Regions from separate parts of the Enterobacter chengduensis genome, predicted to be linked through region 3. Evidence: predicted binding sites of a transcription regulator. Region 3 holds the regulator's gene; each other region holds the start of a gene.
The links. The regulator sigma-54, encoded in region 3, starts transcription at its own class of promoters, with help from an activator protein. The targets are predictions, from matches to a motif close to GTTGGCACANNTTTCGCTNT.

Region 1: norV (anaerobic nitric oxide reductase flavorubredoxin) is a predicted target of sigma-54. The motif match lies at 3,945-3,964, and genes of this name have one in related genera.
Region 2: hypA (hydrogenase maturation nickel metallochaperone HypA) is a predicted target of sigma-54. The motif match lies at 7,715-7,734, and genes of this name have one in related genera.

The regions. Positions count from the first base shown of each region.
Region 1 is NZ_CP043318.1:3,972,116-3,981,899, forward strand. Features, by position in the region: gene srlD (sorbitol-6-phosphate dehydrogenase) at 1-31, shown strand, start outside; gene gutM (transcriptional regulator GutM) at 159-518, shown strand; gene srlR (glucitol operon DNA-binding transcriptional repressor SrlR) at 582-1,355, shown strand; gene gutQ (arabinose-5-phosphate isomerase GutQ) at 1,348-2,313, shown strand; gene norR (nitric oxide reductase transcriptional regulator NorR) at 2,310-3,824, opposite strand; gene norV (anaerobic nitric oxide reductase flavorubredoxin) at 4,013-5,464, shown strand; gene norW (NADH:flavorubredoxin reductase NorW) at 5,461-6,594, shown strand; gene FY206_RS19225 (HoxN/HupN/NixA family nickel/cobalt transporter) at 6,666-7,688, opposite strand; gene hypF (carbamoyltransferase HypF) at 7,690-9,784, opposite strand, start outside.
Region 2 is NZ_CP043318.1:3,987,147-3,996,930, forward strand. Features, by position in the region: gene hycI (hydrogenase maturation peptidase HycI) at 1-228, opposite strand, end outside; gene FY206_RS19260 (formate hydrogenlyase maturation HycH family protein) at 221-631, opposite strand; gene FY206_RS19265 (NADH-quinone oxidoreductase subunit B family protein) at 628-1,395, opposite strand; gene FY206_RS19270 (formate hydrogenlyase complex iron-sulfur subunit) at 1,395-1,937, opposite strand; gene hycE (formate hydrogenlyase subunit HycE) at 1,947-3,656, opposite strand; gene FY206_RS19280 (respiratory chain complex I subunit 1 family protein) at 3,672-4,595, opposite strand; gene hycC (formate hydrogenlyase subunit 3) at 4,597-6,411, opposite strand; gene FY206_RS19290 (4Fe-4S dicluster domain-containing protein) at 6,408-7,016, opposite strand; gene hycA (formate hydrogenlyase regulator HycA) at 7,087-7,551, opposite strand; gene hypA (hydrogenase maturation nickel metallochaperone HypA) at 7,764-8,114, shown strand; gene hypB (hydrogenase nickel incorporation protein HypB) at 8,118-8,981, shown strand; gene FY206_RS19310 (HypC/HybG/HupF family hydrogenase formation chaperone) at 8,972-9,244, shown strand; gene hypD (hydrogenase formation protein HypD) at 9,248-9,784, shown strand, end outside.
Region 3 is NZ_CP043318.1:4,516,936-4,526,719, reverse strand. Features, by position in the region: gene elbB (isoprenoid biosynthesis glyoxalase ElbB) at 93-746, shown strand; gene mtgA (monofunctional biosynthetic peptidoglycan transglycosylase) at 743-1,468, shown strand; gene npr (PTS phosphocarrier protein NPr) at 1,508-1,780, opposite strand; gene rapZ (RNase adapter RapZ) at 1,777-2,631, opposite strand; gene ptsN (PTS IIA-like nitrogen regulatory protein PtsN) at 2,677-3,168, opposite strand; gene hpf (ribosome hibernation promoting factor) at 3,251-3,538, opposite strand; gene rpoN (RNA polymerase factor sigma-54) at 3,561-4,994, opposite strand; gene lptB (LPS export ABC transporter ATP-binding protein) at 5,042-5,767, opposite strand; gene lptA (lipopolysaccharide ABC transporter substrate-binding protein LptA) at 5,774-6,328, opposite strand; gene lptC (LPS export ABC transporter periplasmic protein LptC) at 6,297-6,872, opposite strand; gene kdsC (3-deoxy-manno-octulosonate-8-phosphatase KdsC) at 6,869-7,435, opposite strand; gene kdsD (arabinose-5-phosphate isomerase KdsD) at 7,450-8,436, opposite strand; gene FY206_RS21860 (calcium/sodium antiporter) at 8,450-9,427, opposite strand; gene mlaF (phospholipid ABC transporter ATP-binding protein MlaF) at 9,655-9,784, shown strand, end outside.

The DNA.
Region 1 (9,784 bases), 540 kb from region 3:
TAACGTCACCGGCGGGCAGGTGATGTTCTGATCGAGCGGTTTGTTCCCCCTCACCCTAACCCTCTCCCCGGAGGGGAGACGGGACGGCCAGATGCAGCCTTTTCCCCCTCGCCCCTTTGGGGAGAGGGACGGGGTGAGGGGAAAAATAAGGAGCCAACATGGTAACAACACTCATCACCCTCGCCGCCCTCGCCTGGCTCTGCCAGATGGCGTTTGGTGGCTGGCAGATCCACCAGTTCAACCGCGCGTTTGATGCCCTGTGCCAGAAAGGCCGCGTGGGCGTCGGACGTTCCGGCGGACGCTTTAAACCGCGCGTGGTGGTCGCCGTTGCGCTGGATGAACACGATCGCGTGTGCGATTCCCTGATAATGCGCGGCCTGACCGTCTTCGCGCGTCCGGTGAAAATCCAGGCAATCAACGGCATTTCGCTGCAGGAATTGCGGCCTGATGTGATCTTTCCCCATGATCCGCTCTGTCAGAATGCACTATCATTAGCGCTTAATCTGAAACATGGATAATTTCGTTGTGAAAGCTATAGGCTTGCGAAATTATCATTTCGCAACCTAAGGAACGAAGCGCCTATGAAACCTCGTCAGCGGCAGGCGGCCATTCTGGAACATCTGCAAAAGCAGGGAAAATGCTCGGTAGAGGATCTGGCCCACTACTTTGACACCACCGGCACGACAATACGCAAGGACCTGGTATTGCTTGAGAACTCGGGTGCCGTTATTCGAACCTACGGCGGCGTGGTGCTCAATAAGGACGAAGCGGACCCGCCAATCGATCACAAAACGCTGATCAACACCCACCAGAAGGCGCTTATCGCCGAAGCGGCGGTGAAATTTATCCACGATGGCGACTCGATTATCCTTGACGCTGGCAGCACCGTCCTGCAGATGATCCCCCTGCTCAGCCGCTTTAACAACATCACGGTGATGACCAACAGCCTGCACATCGTTAACGCCCTGTCGGAATTCGACAGCGAGCAGACCATCCTGATGCCCGGCGGCACCTTCCGCAAAAAATCGGCGTCGTTTCACGGTCAGCTGGCGGAGAACGCCTTCGACCACTTCAGCTTTGATAAGCTATTCATGGGCACGGACGGCATCGACCTGAACGCGGGCGTTACGACGTTCAACGAGGTGTTTAGCGTCAGTAAAGCCATGTGCAACGCCGCGCGGGAAGTGATTTTGATGGCGGACTCGTCGAAGTTTGGCCGCAAAAGCCCCAACATTGTCTGTAGCCTGGAAAGCGTCGACAAGCTGATTACCGACGCGGGTATCGATCCGGCGTTCAGGAAAGCGCTGGAAGAGAAAGGCATCGACGTGATCGTAACCGGAGAGAGAGATGAGTGATTTTCTGTTAGAAACGGGCCGCCAGACGCTGATGCTGGAGCTGCAGGAAGCCAGCCGCCTGCCGGAACGTCTGGGCGAGGATTTTGTCCGCGCCGCCAATACCATTATCCACTGCGAAGGCAAAGTGATCGTGGCGGGCATCGGTAAATCCGGCCACATCGGCAAAAAGATTGCCGCGACGCTGGCCAGCACCGGCACCCCGGCCTTCTTCGTGCATCCCGCCGAGGCGCTGCACGGCGATCTGGGGATGATAGAGAGCCGCGACGTAATGCTGTTTATCTCCTACTCCGGTTCGGCGAAAGAGCTGGATCTCATCATTCCGCGCCTGCAGGAGAAATCGGTCTCCCTGCTGGCAATGACCGGAAAATCCCGCTCGCCGCTGGCGCTGGCCGCCAAGGCGACGCTGGATATTTCCGTTGAGCGTGAAGCCTGCCCTATGCACCTTGCTCCGACCTCCAGCACCGTTAATACCCTGATGATGGGCGACGCGCTGGCGATGGCGGTGATGCAGGCGCGCGGCTTTAACGAAGAAGATTTCGCCCGCTCGCATCCGGCGGGCGCGCTCGGCGCGCGCCTGCTCAACAAGGTTCACCACCTGATGCGCACCGACGATGCCATTCCGCAGGTCAAACTCGATACCAGCGTGATGGACGCGATGCTGGAACTGAGCCGCACCGGGCTGGGGCTGGTGGCGGTCTGCGACAACGACGGTTACGTCAAAGGCGTATTTACCGACGGCGACCTGCGCCGCTGGCTGGTGGGCGGCGGCAGGCTGGAAACCAACGTATCGGACGCCATGACTCAGGGCGGGCTGACGCTCAATGCCGAGAGCCGCGCCATTGAGGCCAAAGAGGTGCTGATGAAGCGCAAAATCACCGCCGCACCGGTGGTGGATGATTTCGGCAGGCTGTGCGGCGCCATCAACCTGCAGGACTTCTACCAGGCGGGGATTATCTAACCCTTCAGCCCAAGACGCTTCGCCAGCCTGTGCAGGTTGGCGACGTCCATCTCCAGCGCCCGGGCGCACGCCGCCCAGCTGCGGCTGTTCTGCTCCAGCGCGCGGGTAATCATCTGACGCTGGAATGCCTCTGTCGCGTCACGCAGGTTTTCATTCACTCTCTCTGGCGCAGCCTGGACGACAGGCGGTGCGGTTTCATCCTGCAGCGCAAAATGGCGCGCGTGGATCACCACTTCATCCCCCGAACGCGTCGCCCGCGCCAGCACCACCGCGCGATGAATCGCATGCTCCAGCTCGCGCACGTTGCCCGGCCAGCCGTAGCCCAGCAGATGCGCCCTCGCCCCCGGGCTGAGTACCACGCGGGAAAGCCCCATTCTGAGTCGGCACTGCTCGCAGAAATAGCCCGCCAGCAGCAGCACGTCTTCACCCCGTTCGCGCAGCGGCGGCACGGTAAGCGGGAACACGCTCAGGCGGTGGAACAGGTCGGCGCGGAACTGCCCGGCCAGCACCGCTTCACGCAGGTCGCGGTTCGTTGCCGCCAGCACGCGAACGTCCACTCTGTGACTGCGGTCGTCCCCCACGCGCTGAATGTCGCCGTACTGCAGCACGCGCAGGAGTTTAGCCTGTAGCGACAGGGAGAGTTCGCCAATCTCATCGAGAAACAGCGTGCCGTTATCGGCCATTTCGAACTTGCCGCTGCGGTTGCTGATGGCCCCGGTAAACGCCCCTTTCACGTGGCCAAAGAGCTCGCTTTCCGCCACGCTTTCCGGCAGCGCGGCGCAGTTGAGGTATACCAGCGGATTAACCGCGCGCGGTGAGGCTTCGTGGATGGCCTTCGCCACCAGCTCCTTGCCGGTGCCGGTTTCCCCGAAGATCAGCACGTTCAAATCAGAGGCGGCAACGATCTCGATCTCTTTTTTGAGCTGCGCCATGCCCGGCGAAAGACCGATCATCTCCGTGTGCGTGACCTGCTCAAACGCCGCCGGGCTGCCGGGAGGGATATTCTGGCTCTCCAGCTGTTCAATCAGCAGCGCGTTGTTAAGCGCCCCGGCAGCCAGCGCCGCAATGAGGCGCAACTCTTCATCGCTGAAGGTGTCGAACTGGTCCGGCGACATGCCGTCGAGGGTCAGCGCCCCAATCAGGTTTTGTCCGGCAAACAGCGGCAGGCCGATGCAGGCGTGCACCTTCAGGCTCTCCTGGCCTGGAATCAGCCCGTCGTACGGGTCGGGCAAGTCGCTGTCCGCCGGGAAGCGCACCACGTCCCCCGCGCGGGCAATAGTCTCCAGCCGCGGGTGGCCCTCCAGGGTAAAACGCCGTCCGAGCACGTCCTTCGCCAGCCCGTCGATAGCCAGCGGAATAAACTGCCGTCCTTCGTAGCGCAGCAGCGCCGAGGCGTCGCACGCCAGCACGTGGCGCAGCGTGGAGATCAGCCGCTGAAAGCGGTCCTGATGGCCGATACCGGTCTGCAGCTCAATGGCGATCTTCGCCAGCACGTCTACGGAAAAACTCATGATGACCTCGCTGTCATTTTGACAACCCATGTTGTCATATTGACACTGTTATTGGTAGTCATTATGACTACCTCTTACGGATCATGAAAAAATTAATCAATTAAAATCAATAGATTAAAAGTTGGCACGCAGCTTGATATAAGCAAACCATCCTATTTGAAAAACGCGATATTACGCTGAGGTTTGCTATGTCTATTCTGGTTAAAAATAACATTCATTGGGTCGGTCAACGTGACTGGGAAGTGCGCGATTTCCACGGGACGGAATATAAAACGCTGCGCGGCAGCAGCTACAACAGCTATCTCATCCGTGAAGGTAAAAACGTGCTGATCGATACCGTCGATCACAAGTTCAGCCGCGAGTTCGTGCAGAACCTGCGCGGTGAAATCGATCTGGACGCCATCGACTACATCATCATTAACCACGCGGAAGAGGATCACGCGGGCGCGCTGACCGAGCTGATGTCGTACATTCCGAACACGCCGATCTACTGCACCACCAACGCCATCGACTCGATCAACGGCCACCACCACCATCCGGAGTGGAACTTCCATACCGTCAAAACCGGCGACTCGCTGGATATCGGCAACGGCAAACGGCTGATCTTCGTGGAAACCCCGATGCTGCACTGGCCGGACAGCATGATGACCTACATGACCGGCGACGCGGTGCTGTTCAGCAACGACGCCTTCGGCCAGCACTACTGCGACGAACGCCTGTTCAACGACGAGGTGGATCAGACCGAGCTGTTTGAGCAGTGCCAGCGCTATTACGCCAACATCCTGACGCCGTTCAGCCGTCTGGTGACGCCAAAAATTACCGAAATCCTCGGCTTTAACCTGCCGGTGGACATGATTGCCACCTCCCACGGCGTGGTGTGGCGCGAGAACCCAACCCAGATCGTTGAGCTGTACCTGAAGTGGGCGGCAGATTATCAGGAAGATCGCATCACGATTTTCTACGACACCATGTCCAACAACACCCGCATGATGGCGGACGCCATTGCCCAGGGCATCAACGAAGTGGATCCGAACGTGGCGGTGAAGATCTTCAACGTGGCGCGCAGCGATAAGAACGAGGTATTGACCAACGTCTTCCGCTCTAAGGGCGTGCTGGTGGGCACCTCTACCATGAACAACGTGATGATGCCGAAAATTGCCGGTCTGGTGGAGGAGATGACCGGCCTGCGTTTTCGCAACAAGCGCGCCAGCGCTTTTGGCTCCCACGGCTGGAGCGGCGGCGCGGTAGATCGCCTCTCTACCCGTCTGCAGGATGCCGGTTTTGAGATGTCCCTGAGCCTGAAGGCGAAATGGCGCCCGGATATCGACGCGCTGGAAATTTGCCGCCAGCACGGCCGCGACATTGCCCGTCAGTGGGCGCTCGCTCCGTTGCCGGAAGTAGCGGCAGCCAAACCCACCGAACAGCAGGAAGCCTGCGTCTGCGCCGCCGCGGCAGCCGCCGATCTCGGCCCGCGCATGCAGTGCAGCGTCTGCCAGTGGATTTACGACCCGGAACGGGGCGAACCGCTGCAGGACGTTGCCCCGGGCACGCCGTGGCGGGACGTGCCGGACAACTTCCTCTGCCCGGAATGTTCACTCGGTAAAGACGTCTTTGACGAACTGGGTACGGAGGCAAAATGAGCAACGGAATCGTCATCATCGGCTCGGGCTTTGCCGCCCGCCAGCTGGTGAAAAATATCCGCAAGCAGGACGCCAGCGTGCCGGTGACGGCGATCGCCGCCGACAGCATGGATGAGTATAACAAGCCCGATTTAAGCCACGTCATCAGCCAGAATCAGCGCGCCGAAGACCTCACCCGCCAGACGGCGGGGGAGTTCGCGGAGCAGTTTAACCTGCGCCTTTTTCCCTACACCTGGGTCACCGATATCGACGCCGCCGCGCACGTAGTGAAGTCGAAAGAGAAAACCTGGCGGTACGACAGGCTGGTGCTGGCCACGGGAGCCTCTGCGTTTGTGCCGCCTGTTGAAGGCCGCGAGCTGATGATGACGCTCAACAGCCAGCAGGAGTATCAGGCCAGCGAAACGGGGCTTCGCGATGCGCAGCGGGTGATGATCGTCGGCGGCGGGCTGATAGGTACCGAGCTGGCGATGGATTTCTGCCGCGCGGGCAAAACCGTTACCCTGGTTGACCACGCGGCGAGCATTCTGTCGGCGCTGATGCCCGCAGAAGTAAGCAGCCGCTTACAGCATCGCCTGACCGACATGGGGGTGCATCTGCTATTAAAATCGCAGCTGCAAAATCTGAGCAAAACTGAAGGCGGTATTCGTGCCACGCTCGACCGCAGCCGCAGCGTTGAGGTGGATGCCGTGGTGGCCGCGACGGGCCTGCGTCCGGAAACCGCGCTGGCGCATCGCGCAGGCGCCGAAACAGGTCGTGGCGTGAAGGTAAATAGCTACCTGCAAACTACGCAGCCCGATATTTACGCGTTAGGCGACTGCGCTGAAATTAACGGTCAGGTACTGCCCTTTTTACAGCCAATTCAATTAAGCGCGATGTATCTGGCGAAAAACCTGCTCGGCGGCAGCGCGCCGCTGAAATTACCTCCCATGCTGGTGAAGGTGAAAACGCCGGACCTGCCGCTGCACCTTGCGGGAGAAACGCAGCGACAGGATCTGAGCTGGCAAATCGCCATTGAATCACAGGGGATGGTGGCGCGCGGCATCGACGCAGATGACCAACTGCGCGCCTTTGTGGTGAGCGAAGAGAGAATGAAGGAGGCGTTCGCGCTGCTGAAATCGCTACCTGCTTAACCGTCGTATCGCCGGGTGGCGCTGCGCTTACCCGGCCTACAAAACAACAAAAAGAGAGTTAAGGCAAAAATTCAGGAACGCACCACCAGCGCGTCGTAGCCGCGCCAGCGGTAGTTGACCATGGAGATCAGCCAGCAGGCGACAAACAGCCCGACCACCACAAACCCGGCGTTGCCCATATTGTCGTTCACCGCGCCAACCCGATCCCACACGCCGCCGCTGAGGGCAAATTTATCCATCAGCAGGCCCAGCGCTTCCAGACCGCCGATAAACAGCGCCACCACCACGGAGGTGCCGGTGATGGTCATGTTGTAGTAGAGCTTGCGCTGCGGCTTGTTAAACGCCCAGCCGTAGGCGCCGACCATCAGCAGGTTGTCGAGGGTATCCACCAGCGCCATGCCGCTGGCAAAGAGCGCCGGGAAGATCATGATTGACCACACCGACATTCCGCTGGAGGCGCTGGCGGCAGAGATCCCCAGCACGCCGATTTCGGTGGCGGTATCAAACCCGAGGCCGAACAGGAAGCCCACCAGGTACATCTGCCAGCTTTTATTGACGAGGCGGAAGGTTTTGCCAAACAGCCAGTTCATGACGCCGCCCTGCGCGGGCAGGGTGATATCGCCCTGCACCGGCCTGCCGCTTTTCAGCGCCTGAAAACTACGCCAGACGCCGCGCAAAATCACCATATTCACCAGCGCCATCGCCAGCAGGAAGGTGGCCGAAACGGCGGTGCCAATCAGGCTGCCGGTTTCGTGGAACCATGCCATGTTTTTCTGAAACGCCGTGGCGGTGGCGGCGATGGCAATGGAGGCCAGCACCACGATGGTGGAGTGTCCCAGCGAGAACCACGCCCCCACGCCGGACGGGCGTTGGCCCTGCTGCATCATCTTACGCGTCACGGTATCAATGGCGGCAATGTGGTCGGCGTCCACCGCGTGACGCAGCCCGTAGCCCCACGCCAGCAGGCTGGCGGCCATCAGCGCCGTGCTGCCGCTAAAGGTGTGCCATGCCCATCCCCAGGCCAGCAGGTTTGCCATTATCAGAGCCAGCAGCAGAAGCGCGGCGCGAGGTTCATTGCGTAAGAGTCGTAACATTTTAAGTCCTTTGTAAACATGACCGGGCGGCGGCGATCGCCGCCTGCCCGAAGGAGATCGCTCCGTCGCCTGCGGGCAGGCGCGAAGGAAAAAGAAGCGTAAAGTCAGAAAGATAATGACGCAGGCGCGCGCGCAGCAGACGGTTGTGAAGCACCCCGCCGCTGAGGCAGATTGTCGACAGCGACAGGCGCCGGGCATGGCGCGCGGCGAGCTCCGCCAGCCCTTTTGCCAGCGCGTCGTGAAACGCCCACGCGCGCGCGCTGGGCTCCTCCTGCCAGCTCAGCCACTGCTGCCAGAAAAGCGCGAGGTTTTCCGCTTCCAGCGTCACCGGGTGATCGACACCCGCGCACTGCGATGCCAGCGCTTCCAGCCGACAGGCCGCCTCACCCTCCCAGGATTGGGTTTCGATACCCAGCGCACAGGCGACGGCATCAAACAGGCGGCCACAGGACGACGCCCGCGGCGCATTGATACCGCGCCGGATCGCCGTCGCCAGCAGCGGCCAGTTCTGGCGCTGAACCGCGCGCGTTTCCGGATAGCGCTGCCAGTCAGGGATAAACGCCAGACAGTGGGCGAGCAAATTGCGCCACGGTTGCCGGGCCGCCAGATCGCCTCCCGGCAGCGCAACGGCAGGCAGCCCGCCCAGACGCTCGCACTCCAGGTAGTTCACCCGCAGGCACTCTCCGCCCCACAGCGCGCCGTTTTCGCCCATGCCGATGCCGTCCAGCGTCAGGGCGATAGCGTCTCCCCCCTCAAGCGGCCAGCCGTTTTCCGCCAGGCACGCCGCGGCGTGGGCGTGATGATGCAGCACGGTTTCAACGGGCAGCCCCTGCGCCTGCGCCCAGCGGTGTACGCGATACGACGGATGGGCGTCGCACACCACGCGCTCCGGCTGGAAGGCGTAGATGTCCTGCATCAGCGAGAGCGCGCCGCGCCACTGCGCGTCGACACCCTCGTCGCCGAGATCGCCAAAATGCTGGCTCAGCACCGCCTGGCTGCCACGCACCATGCAGAAGGTATTTTTCATCTCCGCGCCGGTGCATAACATGGCGGGGATATTCTCAAAGCCCGCGGGCAACGTGACGGCATCCGGCACAAAGCCGCGCGCGCGGCGAAGCATCGCGCCGTCGCGATCCATCACCGAATCGTCCATCCGCTGCAGGATGTCGCGGTTATGCAGCAGGAAGCCGTCCGCGATGCCGCGGAGATCGTCCAGCGCCTGCGGGTTGGTCAAGGCAGGCGGCCTGCCGCTGAGGTTGCCGGAGGTCATCACCAGCGGGCGCTGGCAGTCCATCATCAGAAGGTGCTGCAGCGGGTTAGCGGGCAGCATGACGCCCACGGTGTCCAGACCGGGCGCGATACCTTCCGGGAACGCGGGCAGCCAGGCTTTTGGCGTGAGCACAATCGGTGCGGCGGGCGAGCGCAGCAGCGTCTGAATCGTCTCCGGCAGATCGTCCGCATGCGGGATCATCACCGCCAGCGGCTTCGCGGGACGCTGCTTGCGTGCCCGAAGCGTCGCAACCGCCTGCGGGTTACGCGCGTCACAGACGAGGTGAAAACCGCCCAGCCCTTTGACCGCGACGATACCGCCGCTTTTCAGCATCGCCGCCGCCGCGCCCAGCGCAGCCTCGCGGGCAGCCGTGACCCCGCCCGCCTGCCACTCCAGCGCGGGCCCGCAGTCCGCACACGCGACCGGCTGAGCGTGAAAGCGGCGGTCGGCAGGATTGCGGTACTCCGCTTCACACGGCGCGCAGAGCGGGAAAAGCGCCATTGAGGTGGCCGGGCGGTCGTAGGGCATGGCGCGGATAATGGTAAACCGCGGCCCGCAGTGGGTGCAGTTGATAAACGGATAGCGGTATCGGCGCTCGCCAGGGTCGCGCATCTCAGCCAGACACGCCGGACAGGTCGCGGCATCCGGCACAATCTGGGTGTTCATCGCGCTGCCCACGCTGTGGCGGATGGTAAAGTCCTCCGGCACGTGCGCCCAGGTAAACGGCTGCGCCTCCACGCGATCGATGCGTGCCAGCGGCGGGCAGTCCTGATGCAGCCTCGCGGTAAAGGCCCCCCCATTACCCGCGAGACGCACCAGCACGCCC
Region 2 (9,784 bases), 530 kb from region 3:
AATCAGGCGGATCTCGCCGGGGTTGAGCCCCATATCGGTGGCATCGACGATTAACAGTCTCTCCGGGCGCAGCTCGCGGATGGCGACCACGTCATTTTCCGGCGCGCTGCCGCCGTCAATCACCACCCACTTACCCTGCGGTTTCGCGGCGCACATCTCGGCCAGCAGCGGGCCCGCGCCGTCGTCGCCCATCATGCTGTTGCCGACACACAGTAAAACGTCAGTCACGTAATCTCCTCACCATCAGGTAGATGGCGCTCTCCTGATGAATATCATGCAGCATGCCGAGCAGCGTTTTGCTCCACGCCTGCTGCTCCGGGGTTTGCCTGCCGAGCGCCGCGTCAAAGGCGTTGGCGAGCATCGCAATGTGGTTGGCGTCGATAACGATCTCGCCGTACTTCGGTACGCCCTCCATCTTGCGCCGCGCCGTGCTGCCCTCCTCCAGCGTGGCAATCCACGCCAGGTATTCCGGCCACGGGCAGCTCAGCGCCGCCTCCAGGCAGTCAATCACCCCGAGGTGGTGCCCAATCGCCAGGCTGTAATAGACCACCTGCTGCGCCGCATCCGGCGTGGCATCGTTCTCATCAATAAACTTACGGCTCAGCTGGCTGAACACCACCGTTTCACTCATCGGATACGCGCCTCGTCCACAATGCTGTTCAGGTTCGCCACGATCTCATTGAGGCGCGGGTCGTTTTCCGCCTCCAGCCAGCGCGCCACCTGATGTTCGCCCTGGCTCAGCAGGCGCAGATAGTCATCGGCAATCTGGCGACCGTAGCGGTAGCCCGCCAGCCTGCGCGCCGTGCGGTCAACCTTCACCCGCAGCGGCTGCACCATATCCGGGTGCAGGATAGTGGCTGGCTGGTTGTCGAGCTCGCCCGGCGCGCGGGCGTGGATTTTCTGTTCCAGCAGGCCGAGCGCCATGGCAAAACCGTACAGCGTCGCGGCAGGCGTTGGCGGACAGCCCGGAATGTAGACGTCGACCGGCACGATTTTGTCGGTACCGCCCCAGACGCAGTAGAGATCGTGGAAGATGCCGCCGCTGTTGCCGCAGGCGCCGTACGAGATGCAGATTTTCGGATCCGGCGCGGACTGCCAGGCGCGCAGCGCGGGCGAGCGCATGGCGCGGGTGACGGCCCCGGTGAACAGCAGGATGTCCGCATGACGCGGGGACGGCACCACCTTGATGCCGAAGCGCTCGGCGTCAAACAGCGGCGACAGCGTAGCGAAGATCTCAATCTCGCAGCCGTTGCAGCCGCCGCAGTCCACGCGGTAGACGTAGGCCGAGCGTTTGATTTTTTTCAGCAGCGACGCCTTCATGCTGGCGATGGACTCCTCCACCGTCATCGGCACCGGTATGCCGTTAGCGTCGCGCGGGCCGAGTAAATTTTCCATTAGCTGGCCTCTCTCATATGGCGGGTGATATCAATGCGGTCGGACGGCAGCAGGCATTTCTGGCGCTTGCATTCCGGGCAGGTCTCAAAGCTTTCACGGTGTTGCTCCGCGCGGGCATCGCCGTTGTGCTGCAGTAGCGCGATGGCGTAGTCGATCTCTTTTTGCACGGCGAACGGACGCCGGCAGACGCGGCAGTGGCACAGGTCAAAGCGCGACTGCTGCAGGAAGTCTTCTTTCTTCCACACCGCCAGCTCGTACTCCTGCGACAGGCGAATGGCGACCGTCGGGCAGACCTCCTCGCAGCGGCCGCAGAAGATGCAGCGCCCGAGGTTAAATTGCCAGGCCAGCTCGCCGGTTTTGAGATCCGTTTCCACCGTTAAGGCGTTCGACGGGCAGGCGTTGACGCAGGCCGCGCAGCCAATGCACTGCTGCGGGTTGTGCTCCGGCTTGCCGCGAAAGTTTTTATCCACCGGCATCGGCTCCAGCGGATAGCGGCTGGTGGGCGTGCCGGTTTTTATCGCTTTTTTGATAAAGGTAAACATGGCGAGTCCTTATTTCAGCGGCGAGTTCTTACGCTCGATGCTGTAGCGCTCAAGCTCTTTGTACGGCACCACCTGGCTTTTCTTCTTGCGCACGTCCACCACGGTCATGCGGTCGGTGCAGGAGTAGCACGGGTCAAGGCTGCCGATGATCAGCGGCGCGTCAGACACGGTGTTGCCGCGCAGCATGTAGCGCAGGGTTGGCCAGTTGGCGTAGGTGGCCGCGCGGCAGCGCCAGCGGTAGAGCTTCTGGTTGTCGCCGGTCATGCTCCAGTGAATATCGTCCCCGCGCGGCGCTTCGGCAAAGCCGAGGGCAAAGCGGTTCGGAATGTAGGTGAAGCCCTCCACCATCAGCGGGCCGCCCGGCAGGTTGTCGAGACCGAAGTCGATCATGTTCAGGGCGGTGAACACCTCGTTGATGCGCACCTTCAGGCGCGAGATGACGTCGCAGCCCTGCTCGCTGTGCACGGTCATCGGCAGCAGGCCGTAGCCGACGAACGGGTGATCGGCGCGGGTGTCGCGGGCGTGGCCGCTGGCGCGCACCATCGGGCCGACGTTGCTGAAGTCGCGGGCAATTTCCGGATCGAGACGGCCAATCCCCACGGTGCGCTGCTCGATGTTTGGCGTGCTGAGCAGCATGTCCACCAGCTCCTGCACGTCCCGGCGCATCTGCTGCGCCAGCTGGCGGGTCTGGATCATGTCGTCCTTCAGCAGGTCGCGGCGGATCCCGCCGATCAGGTTCAGCCCGTAGGTTTTGCGCGCCCCGGTGAGGATCTCCGCCATCTTCATCGACGCTTCGCGCACGCGGAAGAACTGCATAAACCCGGAGTCAAAGCCGACGAAGTGGCAGGCCAGGCCGAGGTTCAGCAGGTGCGAGTGCAGGCGCTCCACCTCCAGCAGAATGGCGCGAATCATCTGCGCGCGCTCCGGCACCACGATCCCCATGCCGTTCTCCACCGAGGTGGTGTAGGCGGTGCTGTGGGCAAAGCCGCAGATGCCGCACACGCGGTCAGAGAGGAAGGTCACTTCGTTGTAGCCCATGCGGGTTTCCGCCAGCTTTTCCATGCCGCGGTGGACGTAGAACAGGCGGTAGTCGGCGTCGATAATGTTCTCGCCGTCGACGAACAGGCGGAAGTGGCCCGGCTCGTCGGAGGTGACGTGCAGCGGGCCGATTGGCACCACGTTGTTCTTCTTGCTGCCGAGTTCGTTGATGAACTCATAGGTTTCGCTGTCGGTGGTCGGCGCCGGGCGCTGGCGATAGTCCATGCTGTCTTTACGTAGCGGGTAGAGTTCGTCCGGCCAGTCGTCCGGCAGCACCAGACGGCGCTCGTCCGGCAGGCCAACCGGCACCAGGCCGTACATGTCCCGCACTTCGCGCTCGCCCCAGACGGCAGCGGGCACGCGCGGGGTGACGGACGGGTATTCCGGCTTGTTCGGGTCGACTTCGACGCGCACGGTGAGCCAGCACTTTTCGCCCTGCTCCATCGACATCACGTAGTACACCGCGTAATTGCCGCACAGCTGGCGCTCGTCGTTGCCGAACAGCACCGACAGCCAGCCGCCCTGCTGGTAATAGAGAAACTCCACCACTTCCGGCAGGTAGTTCACCTTCACGGTAATCGTGATCTGGTCTTTGGTTTGCCAGCCTTCATCCAGCACCACGCCGGGGAAGGCCTGATGCAACGCGGCGAGGTACTGCTGGCCTTTCTTTTCTTCAGACATAAACACTCTCTTTAATCACGCCACCAGCAAGGAGACGAACGCTAAAAATGCAAAACCAAAACCGGCCCAGGTGATGCGCGACGTTTCGACAAAACGCAGGCGCGCCATGCTGTTTTCAAACAGGGCAATCACCAGCACGCCGACCAGCAGCTTGAGGGCGGCAACCACGACGGCCAGCACCAGACCGCCCGCGGAGAAGTGCGTCATCTGGCCCCACGGGAAGAAGACGCCGACAAACATCTGCAGCACCACCAGCTGTTTGAGGCTGATGCCCCACTTCAGCACCGCAAAGCCGTAGCCGCTGTATTCGGTAAGCGGCCCTTCCTGCAGCTCCTGCTCGGCTTCCGCGAGGTCAAACGGCAGCTTACCCATCTCGATAAAGGTGGCGAACGCGCACGCGCAGAGCGCCAGCACCAGCGGAATGGAGCGGGAAACCGGCCAGTGATAAACGGTATCGGTGATAAAGCTGATATGGGTGGAGCCTGCGACCTGCGCGGCGACCCACAGCCCCAGCAGCAGGATCGGCTCAACCAGCACGCCGAGCATCGCCTCGCGGCTGGCGCCGATGCCCGTAAACGGACTCCCGGTGTCGAGACCCGCAATCGCAAAGAAGAAGCGGGCGATGGCGAACAGATAGATAAGCGTAATCAGATCGCCGAGCACCGGCAGCGGCGACCCCACCGTGACCACCGGCAGCGCGGTGGCGATGGTGAGCATCACGCCCACCATCACAAACGGCGTCAGGCGGAAGACCCAGCCTGCGGCATCCGGGGCCACGCTCTGGCGAGAGAGCAGCTTGAAGAGATCGCGGTACTCCTGGAGTACGCCAGGCCCGCGGCGGTTGTGCATCCGGGCGCGCGCCACGCGCGTAATGCCCGACAGCAGCGGCGCCGCGGCGAACAGCACCAGCGCCTGAAGAATTGCCAGTAACAGACTCATGTCAGGCTCCTCGTGAAATCACAATGACCACCAGCACCGCCAGCTCGATGACGGCCAGACGGCGGAACAGCGCGGGCGCGGCGGCGCTCTGCCAGCCGGGTACCCAGCCCACCGGATTGAGCCAGTGGCGCAGCTTCAGCACGGCGGCGAAGTTCTCCTTCACCGGCATGGCGAAGCCGTGGGCGGTAATGACCATCGACTGCTCGTGTTCGTAGCCGCAGGCCCACGCCGCGCCGCGCGAGCGGGAGGCGAGCCGGTCACGTTTAAAGCACAGCATCAGCACGAGCGGCAGCAGCGGCGCGCCAATCAGCAGCAGCGCAATCATCGGCTGGGAAACGGTGGTGTTCGCCACGGTCAGCGGCAGCGGAATGGCGTGGCCCAGCAGCGGCAGCAGCCACGGCGCGGCCACGCCGCCCGCGATGCAGCACAGCGCCAGCGCGACCACGCTCACTCCCATTAAGACCGGCGCACAGCAGGCGTTTTCCGCTTCGCGGGTGCGCGGCGCGCCGAGGAAGGTCACGCCGTAGACTTTCGCCATGCACATCACCGCCAGCGCCCCGGTAATCGCCAGCCCGACCGCCAGCAGCGGGCCGAGCAGGCGCGCGATAAAGGCGTCGCTCTGACCGAGGGCGAAGAAGGACTGGTAGATCACCCACTCCCCGGCAAAGCCGTTCAGCGGCGGCAGCGCGGCCATCGCCATCAGCCCGACCAGCATCGCCAGTGAGATCACCGGCATCTTTTTGCCGATCCCACCGAGCTTTTCGATATCCCGATGGCCGGTGCGGAACCAGACGCTTCCCGCGCCCAGGAACAGGGTGCTTTTAAACAGGCTGTGGTTGACGAGGTGATAGAGACCGCCGATAAACCCGGCGGCAATCAGCGCCGGTTGGTTCAGCGCCAGCCCGGTCACGCCCGCGCCGATACCGAGCAGGATGATGCCGATGTTTTCCAGCGTGTGGTACGCCAGCAGGCGCTGGATATTGTGCTCCATCAGCGCGTACAGGCCGCCGACGAACGCGGTGATCGTGCCCGCAATCAGCAGCACGACGCCCCACCACAGCGGCGGCTGTCCGCCGGTCAGCGTAATCGCCAGAATGCCGAACAGGCCGACCTTCATCACCACCGCAGAAAACAGAGCGGCGGCGGGCGCGGAGGCGTTCGCATGCGCCTGCGGCACCCAGCCGTGCAGCGGGATGATCCCGGCGAGCAGGCCAAAGCCGAGCACGCCCAGCAGCCAGACGTCGTTCCCCAGCGGATGGCCGTTGAGCGCGGAGAAGTCCAGCGTGCCGAAGCGTTGCCATACCCGCCAGCAGGCCAGCGCCAGCAGCAGCGTTCCGAGGCGTCCCAGCGCAAACCACAGCTTGCCGGAGACGCTACAGCCCGTCAGGAACACGCCGCAGAGCGCCATGATCTCCGCCATCACCACCAGCGCCCCGAGGTTGCTGGCGATAACGGTGCAGACCGCCGTCGCCATCAGCAGGTTCACCAGCAGGCCGTTAGCGTTGGCGTGCGGATGGCGGTGCCAGTCGATATTGAACAGGCTGATAAACAGCCCGCACAGGCCAAAGGTCACCAGCCAGATGGCGTTCAGCGGCGTCATCGCGACGCCGTGGCGAATCAGCGGCATCACGGCCTCGACGGAGTGGCCGCCGAGCAGGACAACGCCGCCTGCAGCCAGCGTCATCAGGCTACCTGCCGCCCCGCCGATCCCGGCGATCGCGCCGCTCAGGGTTTTATGGAATGAGAAGAGAAGTGCCAGAACGGCGGCGGCCGCAAAACAGGCTACCGCGCTGGTCATCATCATTGCCGCGTTCATTTCGCCCCCTCGTTGAGCGCCTGTAGCAGGGAAAGGTCGCCAAAATCACTGTTGATGGTCAGCTCGCGTTTACGCTTGCTGGTACGGGCGATGTCGCGGATGTTAACCAGAATGAGCGCTTTCGTCGGACACGTGCGCACGCAGGCCGGGCCCTGCTCGTCGAAGCTGCACAGGTCGCACTTCACCGCCACGGCGCGGATGCCGGGTACCCAGTCCAGCAGCGTGCTGACGCGTGCCGGCGCCGGTGGCGCGGGCGGGGCTTTTGGCGAGTTGGCGTTCGCCGGAACGTGCAGCGGACGGCTGCCGGAAAATTCAATCGCGCCGAACGGGCAGGCGATGCCGCACAGCTTGCAGCTTACGCACAGGCTTTCGTTCAGCTGGACCGCGCCATCCACGCGGGTGATGGCATTCACCGGGCAAACACCCGCGCAGGGGGCATCTTCACAGTGGTGGCAGAGCTGCGGGGCAGACTCTTTTTCATTACGCATGACGTGCAGGCGCGGCATGGACTGCAGCCCATGCAGGCGATGCGTTTCCGAACACGCCGCCTCGCAGGTTCGACAGCCAATGCAGACCGTCGAGTCAGCAATTACAAAACGGTTCACCGGGTTATCCTCTGGTGATGGTCATTTTTGACGAAAAACTGTCTTGTCGACACTTCTCGACACGCAGGAGTCAGGCCACGTTCGCTGAGGCGTTTCCACCCATCAGCTGCGTCAGGTTGACCGGGAGATCGTGTTCAACGGCGGCGTAGAGGCCGTTATAGACCGGCGCGATTTTTTCCAGGTAGTGCTCCAGCACCTGCTGGCGATCCCGGTTGCTGACGTGGCCGTCGACCATGCCGTCGGCCATCAGCTGCGCCTTCGCAATACACTGTTTTTCGCCGTCTTTTGTCTCGAGGTGATACTCAATGGTGTGGCTGTTGAAGTTATCCGCCAGGGTCACGTTGATGGTGAAATGGCCGAAGAGGATAAAACGCATGTCGCCCTGCGCCGCGCAGCTCATCGCGTGATGAAGACGCGCCTTTGAGAGGGTAATGCCCTGAACCAGAGAGTTGCAGTAGAGGTGCCACTGGTCCTGCAGCTGCTGATGACGCTGCGCGATGTAATCCGCTTTTTCGCTGATTTCCCAAATAGTCATAAAAGGTATCCGGTTAATGGAGATAGCGGCTGTTAAGCAGATTCCATGCCAGTTTTTATCTATATGATTTTAAATAAATTTAATCCCATGGCCGCTGTCAACGCCGCGATGTCGACGTGTCATTTCGACAGCGTTGACATCGTCACGCCCTAACAGAAATCAAGCTGGCACCGTTATTGCATTCCAATGGCGCAATTCATTGAGGAGGCGTCATGCACGAAATCACCCTCTGCCAGCGGGCTCTGGAACTGATTGAGCAACAGGCAGTGCAAAACCACGCGAAGCGCGTCACCGGCGTCTGGCTGAAGGTCGGGGCATTTTCCTGCGTCGAGACCAGCGCCCTGACCTTCTGCTTTGAACTGGTATGCCGCGGCACGCTGGCGGAAGGCTGCGAGCTCCATATTGAAGAACAGCAGGCGGAGTGCTGGTGCGGGCAGTGCCAGCAGTACGTCACCCTGCTGTCATCAAAGGTTCAGCGCTGCCCGCAGTGTCGGAGCACCGGCCTACGCATCGTGGCGGATGACGGCATGCAGATCCAACGCCTCGAAATCGAGAAGGAGTAAAGTATGTGTAGCACCTGCGGTTGCGCCGAAGGCAACCGGTATATAGAAGGGGATGAGCATCGCCCCCACTCCGCGTTTCGCTCGGCGCCCTTTTCTCCAGCCCCGCGTCCTGCGGCAGCCCTGACCGGCATTACCTTTGCGCCGCAACGCTCCGAAGCGGGCGATCTGCATTACGGCCACGGCGAGGCGGGCACCCACGCGCCGGGCATGAGCCAGCGCCAGATGCTGGACGTGGAAATTAACGTGCTGGACAAAAATAACCAGATTGCCGCCCGCAACCGCGCGCGCTTTGCCGCCCGCAAACAGCTGGTGCTGAACCTGGTCTCCAGCCCCGGCTCCGGTAAAACCACGCTGTTAACGGAAACGCTCAAGCGCCTCAACGGGCGCGTCTCCTGCGCGGTAGTCGAGGGCGATCAGCAGACCGTAAACGACGCCGCGCGCATTCGTGAAACCGGCACCCCGGCGATTCAGGTTAACACCGGCAAGGGCTGTCACCTGGATGCCCAGATGATTGCCGACGCCGCGCCGCGCCTGCCGCTTGAAGATAGCGGCATCCTGTTTATTGAAAACGTCGGCAACCTGGTCTGCCCGGCGAGCTTCGACCTGGGCGAACGACACAAGGTGGCGGTGCTGTCGGTAACCGAAGGCGAAGACAAACCGCTGAAGTACCCGCACATGTTTGCCGCCGCGTCGATCATGCTGCTGAACAAAGTGGACCTGCTGCCGTACCTGAATTTTGACGTGGACAAGTGCCTGGCGTACGCCCGCGAGGTGAATCCGGAGATTGAGATCCTGCTGGTCTCCGCCACGCGCGGCGACGGCATGGACGCATGGCTAAACTGGCTGGAGAGCGAACGATGTGCATAGGCGTGCCCGGACAAATTCACTCTATCGACGGTAATCAGGCCAAAGTCGAGGTCTGCGGCATTCTGCGCGACGTGGATCTGACGCTGGTGGGCAGCACCGATGAGGCGGGCGCGTCGCGCCTCGGCCAGTGGGTGCTGGTCCACGTAGGGTTTGCCATGAGCGTGATTAACGAAGCGGAAGCCCGCGACACGCTCGACGCCCTGCAAAACATGTTCGACGTGGAGCCTGACGTGGGCGCCCTGCTGTACGGCGAGGAGCGGTAGCACATGCGTTACGTTGATGAATACCGCGCCCCGGAGCAGGTGCTGCAGCTTATCGGACACCTGAAAACGCGCGCGGCGCTGCTGGACTACACGAAAGAGAGCCCCCTGCGGATCATGGAGGTGTGCGGCGGACACACGCACGCCATCTTCAAATTTGGCCTCGACCAGCTGCTGCCGGAGAACATCGAGTTTATCCACGGCCCCGGCTGCCCGGTGTGCGTGCTGCCGATGGGGCGCATCGACAGCTGTATTGAAATTGCCAGCCGGCCCGACGTCATTTTCTGCACCTTTGGCGACGCGATGCGCGTGCCGGGGAAAAACGGCTCGCTGCTGAAGGCGAAAGCGCGCGGCGCGGACGTGCGGATCGTCTATTCGCCGATGGATGCCCTGACGCTGGCAGAGAACCACCCCGCGCGTAAGGTGGTGTTTTTTGGCCTGGGGTTTGAAACCACCATGCCCGCCACCGCCATCACGCTGCAGCAGGCGAAAGCGCGCGGCGTCGGTAACTTTTTCTTCTTTTGCCAGCACATAACGCTCATC
Region 3 (9,784 bases):
TTTGTTACATGAATCAGTGAAATGTGTGAAGCATAGCGTTTTAATCAAAATTATTAATGTGCTTCAGCAAGTTGCAGAAAAGGATTGTCATGATGAAAAAGATTGGTGTCGTGCTGAGCGGATGCGGTGTTTACGATGGTTCTGAGATACATGAAGCCGTCATTACGCTGCTGGCCCTGGCTAAACAGGGGGCAGAGGCGATCTGTTTTGCGCCCGATAAAAACCAGGCGGATGTGATTAATCATCTGACCGGCGAGCCGATGGCGGAAACCCGCAACGTACTGATTGAGGCCGCGCGTATTGCGCGCGGCGATATCCATCCTCTTATTCAGGCAGACCCTACAGAGCTTGATGCGCTCATTGTGCCGGGTGGCTTTGGCGCGGCCAAAAATCTCAGTACCTTTGCCGCACAGGGGGCGGAGTGCCAGATCGATCCTCATCTTAAGGCGCTGTCGCAGGCCATGCATGCAGCAGGAAAACCGCTGGGCTTTATCTGCATCGCGCCGGCAATGCTGCCGAGGATTTTTGATTTTCCGCTGCGCCTGACTATCGGGACGGATATTGATACCGCAGAGATCGTCGAGGAAATGGGGGGCGAACACGTTCCGTGCCCGGTTGATGACATTGTGGTTGATGAAGATAACAAAATTGTCACCACGCCGGCGTATATGCTGGCGAATAACATCGCAGAAGCTGCCGCAGGTATTGAAAAGCTGGTAGCCCGCGTGCTGGTGCTGACGGAATGAGGCGACACGCTTCCGCAGGAAAATGGATGAAATACCTTCTTTTGCGCCTCTTCCTCGTGCTGGCGGTGTTCTGGGGCGGCGGACTGGCGGTGTTCAGCATTTTGCCGGTGCCGTTCTCTGCCGTGATGGTTGAGCGCCAGCTCGGCGCGTGGTTCAGCGGCGATTTTAGCTATGTTGCCCACTCTGACTGGGTGAGCATGGACGAGATTTCACCGTTCATGGGGCTGGCGGTGATTGCGGCGGAGGACCAGAAATTCCCGGAGCACTGGGGGTTTGATGTGGCCGCGATTGAAAAGGCGCTGGCCCACAACGAACGCCATGAAAACCGCGTCCGCGGCGCGTCAACGTTGTCGCAGCAGACGGCCAAAAACCTGTTTTTATGGGATGGTCGAAGCTGGGTGCGTAAAGGGCTGGAAGCGGGGTTGACCCTGGGGATGGAAACGGTATGGAGCAAGAAACGGATCCTGACCGTTTATCTCAACGTCGCTGAGTTTGGCGACGGTATTTTTGGTGTCGAAGCTGCCGCCCAGCGGTATTTCAATAAGCCAGCCAGCCGCCTGAGCATGTCAGAAGCCGCGCTATTGGCCGCGGTTTTACCGAATCCCATCCGCTTTAAAGCCAATGCTCCATCAGGGTACGTGCGAAGCAGGCAGGCATGGATCATGCGCCAGATGAATCAGCTGGGCGGGGAAGGGTTTATGCAGCGTAACAACTTAATGTAGGGCGGGTAAGCGCAGCGCCACCCGCCGACGTGGCGAGTGTTAGTCTTCGTCAAACCCGGCGTTAAACAGGGCAATCACCGCCGCCAGCGCTTCCTCTTCCTGAGGGCCGGTGGCTTCGACTTCAATCTGGCGCCCTTTGGCAGAGTCCAGCATCAGTAGCGCGATGACGCTGTTCGCCTCCGCCTCAGTGCCTTCGTCATTGCGCAACAGAACCTCTGCATCGAAACCCTGCATCAGCTCGAACAGCTTCATCGCCGGGCGCGCATGCATGCCCAGCTTGTTGGTGATCTCAACGGTTTGTTTTACGGTCATGTTTTACGTTTTTCCAGCGTGCGATGACGGGACTGAACGTTCTTCCCGCGCGAGCGGAAATAGTCGGCCAGCTGTTCGGCGATGTAAACCGAACGATGTTTACCGCCGGTACAGCCAATCGCCACCGTCAGATAGCTACGATTGTTTGTCTCCAGCATAGGTAACCATAGCTCAAGGTAGCTTCGCGTCTGGTAGATAAAATTGTGAACTTCTGTGTGCCGGTCGAGGAAGGCCGCGACGGGTTTATCCAGGCCGGTCATGGGACGCAGCTTTGGATCCCAGTGCGGGTTGGGCAGGAAGCGCACGTCGAAAACATAATCCGCATCGATCGGAATACCGTGCTTAAAGCCGAAGGATTCGAACACCATCGTCAGTTCACGCTCGCGCTTGCCCAGCAGCCGGGTACGCAGCATTTCCGCCAGCTCGTGAACGGACATCTCAGAGGTATCGACAATCAGGTCGGCACGAGAGCGCAGCGGCTCCAGCAGGTCGCTCTCTTCATCGATCGCGCTCTCCAGAGAGAGGTTCTTACTGGATAGCGGGTGCAAACGACGGGTATCGCTGTAGCGGCGAATCAGCGTATTGCGATCGGCATCGAGGAACAGCAGCTGAGGCGAGAACGCGTCAGGCAGGTTGCTCATGGCCTGTTCGAAGATCTCTGGCGATTCCGGCATGTTACGGACGTCGATGCTGACGGCGGCAGAGGTTTGTCTCTCCGCAAGCGTGCGGGCCAGGTCAGGCAATAACACGACCGGCAGGTTATCGACGCAGTAAAAACCCATGTCTTCCAGGGCGCGCAGAGCAACGGATTTCCCCGACCCTGAACGACCGCTGACAATCATCAGCACCATGTTCCATTTCTCCTCAGGACAACAGATGTGAAGGCCATCTCCTGGTTATGCATCATCCTGATTGCCTTCTGCTTCAGTGATAATTTGATAGAGCTCTTCATCACTTTGGGCCGAACGCAGTCGACGGCAAATGGTTTTATCGGCCAGACGCTTAGCGACCAACGACAGCGTATGCAGATGGGTTTTCGTCTGATCGGCAGGCACCAGCAGCGCGAAGAGGAGATCGACGGGCTGGTTATCAATGGCATCAAAAGCGATGGGTGTTTCAAGCTGCACAAACACGCCCACGGCACGAAGGGTATCCTCTTCCAGTTTGCCGTGCGGGATCGCGATGCCGTTGCCGATACCGGTACTGCCCATTTTTTCACGGGTCAGAATCGCTTCGAAAACCACCTGCGGCGGCAGGCCAAGCTGTTTTGCGGCCAGTTCACTGATAATCTCCAGCGCACGTTTTTTGCTCTGGCAGTGAACCGCACTGCGGGTACATTCCTGGTTAAGGACATTGCTCAGTTGAAGAGCGGAATCGTTGTTCATCATAATTTCACCTAAGCGCTAACTGTACAAATGGTCTGTTGTGTTTCACAACAGGCCGTCCTGCACCCGTTAACTGCCCGGACAATTAGTGTTGTTTCAGTTTATCTTTATGTTTATTGAGCTGTCGCGCAAGCTTATCAATCAAGCCGTCGATAGCAGCGTACATGTCTTGCCCTTCCGCACTGGCATGCAATTCACCCCCGTTAACGTGCAGGGTGGCATCCGAGATATGAGTCACTTTCTCCACTTTCAACACAATATAGACCTGATTAATCCTTTCGAAATACTGCTCGAGTTTTGCAAACTTCGCGTTCACGAAGTCGCGTAAAGCCTCAGTAATTTCGACGTTTTGTCCAGTGATGTTGAGCTGCATAGTGTCTTCCTTATCGGTTGTGTCAGACCAGCTGTTTACGCTGGTTGGACGGCGGAATGGATAAAGACTCTCGATACTTCGCAACAGTACGGCGCGCCACCATAATACCCTGATCGGACAGCATGGTGGTTAACTTACTGTCGCTTAGCGGCTTCGCGGGGTTCTCCGCGGCGATCAACTTCTTCACCAGCGCGCGAATGGCCGTTGACGACGCTTCGCCGCCGCCCTCGGTATTCACATGGCTGGAGAAGAAATACTTAAGCTCAAAAATACCGCGTGGACTGTGCAGATACTTCTGCGTGGTGACACGGGAAATGGTTGATTCATGCATCTCGACGGCCTGGGCGATATCCGCCAGCACCATCGGTTTCATATACTCTTCGCCCTGCTCAAAAAAAGCCTGCTGCTGTTCGACAATACAGCGGCTGACGCGCAGCAGCGTATCATTTCGACTCTCCAGACTTTTGATCAGCCATCGCGCTTCCTGAAGATTGCTGCGAATATATTGATTGTCGGAGTCGTTACGCACGCTGGTGCACATGGAGGCATACTGCTGATTGATTTGCAGGCGAGGAATGCTGTCTGAATTCAGTTCAACGACCCAGCGGCCATTGTGTTTCCTGACCAGCACATCCGGGATCACGTATTCCGGCTCGCTGGTCTGGATCGACTGCCCCGGGCGCGGATCGAGCGACTGGATCAGGTTCACCGCTTCTTTCAGCACCTCTTCCTTCAGGCGCGTGACGCGCATCAGGGAGCGGAAATCGTGGTTCGCCAGCAGATCCAGATGATCGCTGATGATTAGGCGCGCCTCGTCGAGCCATGGCGTCTCTTTGCTGAACTGAGAAAGCTGGATCAACAGGCAGTCGCGCAGATCTTTTGCGGCTACGCCGACCGGATCGAAACGCTGGATGCGCTTCAGAACGGCTTCAACTTCCTCAAGCTCAATATCATCGTCGCCCATGCTTTCCAGAATATCGTCGAGGGTGACGGTCAGATAGCCGGTGTCATCGACGGCATCGACAATGGAGGTGGCAATCGCGCGGTCGGTATCGGAAAAGGGGGTCAGTTCCACCTGCCACATCAGGTAATCCTGCAGCGACTGGGTGGTTTCTCCCTGATAAACCGGTAGCTCATCGTCCTGGTAGTCTGCACGCGTACCGGAAGGCGTTCCGGCGGTGTAGATTTCATCCCAGCTGGCATCCAGCGGAAGCTCGTCGGGCATCTCTTTTTGTTCGAGTGCGTCCGCGGTGTCGAGCGCTTCTGTATCCTGCGATTGCTGGGTGTCTACCTCGTCATGAAGATCGGTTTGTTCCAGCAGGGGGTTACTGTCCAGCGCCTGCTGGAGCTCCTGCTGAAGTTCTAACGTGGACAGTTGCAACAGGCGAATTGCCTGCTGTAGCTGCGGCGTCATCGCCAGTTGTTGGCTGAGCCTTAATTGCAAACCTTGCTTCATGTTCAGAGCATTTTTCTCCGGTTCGGCGTTACGTTACCTCTACCCTATCAGAGTCTGAAGTCTTCCCCAAGATAGACGCGCTTAACATGATCGTCTTCGAGGATCTGCTGCGGCGTACCGTGGGCGATCAAATTGCCCTGGCTCACAATATACGCGCGTTCACACACGGCCAGCGTTTCACGGACGTTATGGTCGGTGATCAGTACGCCAAGCCCGCTGTCGCGCAGGTGTTCAATGATACGTTTAATGTCGATAACCGAGATCGGGTCAACGCCCGCAAACGGTTCATCCAGCAGGATAAATTTCGGGTTGGCGGCCAGCGCGCGAGCAATCTCAACACGACGGCGTTCGCCCCCGGAGAGCGCCTGACCGAGGCTGTCGCGCAGGTGCTCAATGTGGAACTCTTCCATCAGCTCGTTGGCACGGTCCTGACGCTGTTCGCTGGTCAGATCGTTACGAATTTGCAGGACCGCCATCAGGTTATCGTAAACGCTAAGACGACGGAAAATGGAGGCTTCCTGCGGCAGATAGCCGATCCCGCGACGCGCGCGCGCGTGCAGCGGCAGCAGGCTGATGTCTTCATCGTCAATGATAATGTTGCCGGCATCGCGCGGCACAATCCCAACGACCATGTAGAAGGTGGTGGTTTTACCCGCACCGTTCGGGCCAAGCAGCCCTACAATTTCGCCGGAGTTGACGGTCAGACTGACATCTTCTACGACACGGCGGCCCTTGTAGGCCTTCGCGAGATTTTTTGCAGTTAATGTTGCCATAACGAATTAGTTACTCTTCTTCTGTGCCGGGGCCTGGCCTTTACCTTTGTCCTGCAGCTGCGACGGAACCAGTACGGTGGTGACGCGTTTGCCTTTCTCGCTCGAGGCCTGCATTTTTTGCTCTTTAACCAGATAGGTGATCTGGTCGCCGGTAATGTTGCTGTCCAGCTGTTCCAGATACGCATTTCCGGTCAGGATGACAAGGTCCTTCGCCAGCTCATAATGCATATGCGAAGCGTGGCCTTTCACCGGCTTGCCGTTGTCCTGCATCTGGTAGAAGGTGGCCGGGTTGCCGTAACCATCAATGATCTCTTTGCCCTGCTCGCCACCCGGACGGGTCACGACCACTTTGTCGGCGTTAATTTTGATGGTGCCCTGAGTCATGACGACGTTACCGGTGAAGGTGACGACGTTCCCCTGCATATCGAGGGACTGAGTGTCGGACTCGATATGGATCGGCTGGTCGGTATCGCCCGTTACAGCAAGCGCGGGGAGACTGGTCGCCAGCATCGCGCTGGCGATAATTACTTTAAGGCTGAGTTTGTTTGTTTTGAATTTCATAGGAGGTTCTAACCTTTTCAATCAGCTCGGCGTTTTTGCTGCGTAAGTTCCCGCGCATTCTCAAACCGCTGGAATTAAATGTTGTGCCATACAGTGTGACCAGATCCTGCGAGGTCACGTCCTGGGTAACCAGGTTGATCTGAGCATTATCCGTCGTAATTTTTCGAAGTTGTGAGTCCGCGGTCAGGGCGTTGACTTCAACGTGGCCATACAGATAAAGCATACGGTCATTTGTCAGTTTTGCCCGATCTGACTTAATTGACCACGTCGGCACTTTGTCTTTATCAAATGTGGTCATGACGGGCTGGGTAAACCATGAAACACCGTCATCTGAAAAATATTCAACATGCTGGGCAATCAGGCGATAGTTCAGCGCGCCTTCCGGGCTATAGACCACGGTGTCGCTGTGATCGCTTTTATAGGTTGGATCGTTATTGTTGATCGCTTCCGTTTGCGTTTCGTCGCGATCGGCAAGGTTCACGCCAATCAATACCAGTGCGACAAGCGCAAGCAAAATGATAATCCAACGTCTGGTTTTACTCATATCGATTGCCCTTTGGCCTCATCAAGCTTGCCCTGCGCCAGCAGAAGCAGATCGCAGACTTCACGGACGGCACCGCGGCCACCGTTGATGTGGGTAACGTAGTCCGCGCGCGGGATCAGCAGCGGATGCGCATCAGCAACGGCGATACTCAGCCCGACTTCAGCCATCACGGGCCAGTCAATCAGATCGTCCCCGATGTAGGCCACGTTTTCTGGTGCGATAGCCAGTTTACCCAGTAAATCCTTAAACGCCGCCATTTTATCGGATTGACCTTGATAAAGATGGGTAATGCCTAAGGTTTCACAGCGATCTTCTACCAGTTTAGCGTTTCGCCCGGTGATGATCGCCACCTCAATACCGGAGGTGAGCGCACAGCGGATACCGTAGCCGTCGCGAACGTTAAACGCTTTCAGCTCTTCACCATTGTTGCCCATGTAGATCAGACCATCGGAAAGTACCCCATCCACATCCAGAATGAGCAGACGAATGTTTTCCGCCTTTGCCATCATTTGGGTACTCACCGGGCCATAACAGGTTGCAAGGGATGCACCCGCATTACTCATTGTCTTATCCTTCTTTACACTACGCCTGCGCGCAGCAGATCATGCATATGTACCACACCCAGCAACTGGTCGCCATCGGCAACCATAACGGAGGTGATATGGCGGGACTGCATCAGGTTCAGCACATCCACGGCCAGCGTACCCGGACGCACGCGGATGCCGCCCGGCGTCATCACATCGGCAATGCCGAGCGTGCGGACATCGACACCCATGTCGAACACGCGACGCAGGTCGCCATCGGTGAAGATCCCCTGAATTTTCATTAGATCGTCGCACACCACCGTCATACCCAGATTCTTGCGGGTGATCTCCAGCAGCGCATCACGCAGGGAGGCCTCTTTACTGACGTGAGGAATCTCATCCCCGGTGTGCATGATATCGTTTACCCGAAGCAGTAGCTTGCGCCCCAGCGCACCGCCCGGGTGGGAAAGCGCGAAATCTTCCGGCGTAAAACCGCGGGCTTCGAGCAGTGCGACGGCAAGCGCATCCCCCACGACCAGCGCGGCGGTGGTGCTGGACGTCGGCGCCAGGCCGAGCGGACAGGCCTCCTTGGGCACTTTCACGCACAGGTGAATATCGGCCGCACGCGCCATGCTACTTTCTGGACGGCTGGTCATGCAAATAAGCGGTACCTGCAGTCGCTTCAGCACCGGGATCAGCGCCAGAATTTCATTGGACTCACCGGAGTTGGACAGCGCGATGACGATATCCTGTGGCGTGACCATACCCAGGTCGCCGTGCGCGGCTTCCCCCGGATGGACAAAGAAGGAGGAGGTTCCGGTGCTGGCAAACGTGGCCGCCATTTTGCGTCCAATGTGGCCGGACTTACCCATCCCCATCACCACGACTTTGCCGGCACAGTAGAACATCTTCTCACAAGCCAGACTAAAATCCTGATTAATGTACTGATCTAACTGCGCCAGACCTTCACGTTCAATCTCCAGAACCTCTTTGCCTGCCTTCTGAAAGTCAAAACCCGGCTGCAATTCTATTTGCGACATAATGCGTTTCCGTTTACCCAGAGAGAAGAGGCGAGAGCCAGTACAGCATCGCCATCCATACGATAAATCCACCCGTCAGCAGCGCGCCTGCGCCTTTGCCGATCTGTCGTTGCCGCCGCCAGCAGAGCAGGGCAAATATCACGCTGACCAATAACATCACGCCGTAGTCGCGTGAGAACGCCAGAGGATTAAAGGGCCCTGGCGTAATCAGGGCCGGCAGCCCCATCACAATGGCGATATTAAAAATGTTAGAACCGATGATATTACCAATGGCAATGTCATCCTCACCTTTACGCGCCCCCGCAATGGCCGTGGCCAGCTCCGGCAGGCTGGTACCGATGGCAATCACCGTCAGGCCAATGGTCAGTTCGCTGATGGCGAAATAGTTCGCCAGCACCGTCGCGTTATCCACGACCATGCGCGTTGCCATCGGCATGATGATCAGCGCAACGCCAAGCCAGAGCAGGGCAACAGGCAGCGTGCCTTCCCGCGGCAGTTCGGCGACCTGCTCGCGCGTGAGGCTATCCTGGCCCTGTTTCTCAGCCAGACGGGCGATTTTAACACTATACAGCAGCCAAATGACGGCCAGCGCCAGCAGGAAAATGCCGTCGCTGTAGCTCAGTACACCATCATAAAATACGCAGCCTGCCAGCAGGCTTACAATTAACATTAGCGGCAATTCACGGCGCAGAACATCAGAATGCACGCGAAATGGATGGAGCAGGGCGGCCAGGCCTAAAATCAAGAGTATATTGACGATGTTCGAGCCAATCGCGGTGCCTACCGCGAGGTCTAACTGACCATGCAGCGAAGCCGTGACCGAGACGATGATTTCCGGAAGTGACGTTCCCACGCTGACTACGGTCATCCCGATAACGACAGGCGGTACGCCCGTCAGGCGACACAGGATAGATGCAGCAAACACTAAACGGTCAGCACTGTAGACCACCAAAAGTAAACCAATTATTAACAGTGCTGTTGCTAAAAGCATCAAAAGTCCTTTCTTCAGGTATACTCGTCGGTCCATCGCGCGGGAATGGCTGGACTGCATACAGTCTGAGGCGTAACGAATTCCTAATTTTGACTTTATGCGCCGGAAAAGTAAAACAAATGCCAGCTTTCGCTAACCTCAACGGCTATTATTCTGTAAAAATGCGCAGTTGAGGGCTGATTCAGGCGGCATGCCTTAACGTGAGCTGGGTAATAAAGGATCCATAAATGAGCCAAACGATGGCGAATTTAGTCGATGTTCGCGGTGTGAGTTTTTCTCGCGCCAACAGATTGATATTTGATGATATTTCGTTGACCGTACCGCGTGGCAAGATCACTGCCATCATGGGGCCGTCCG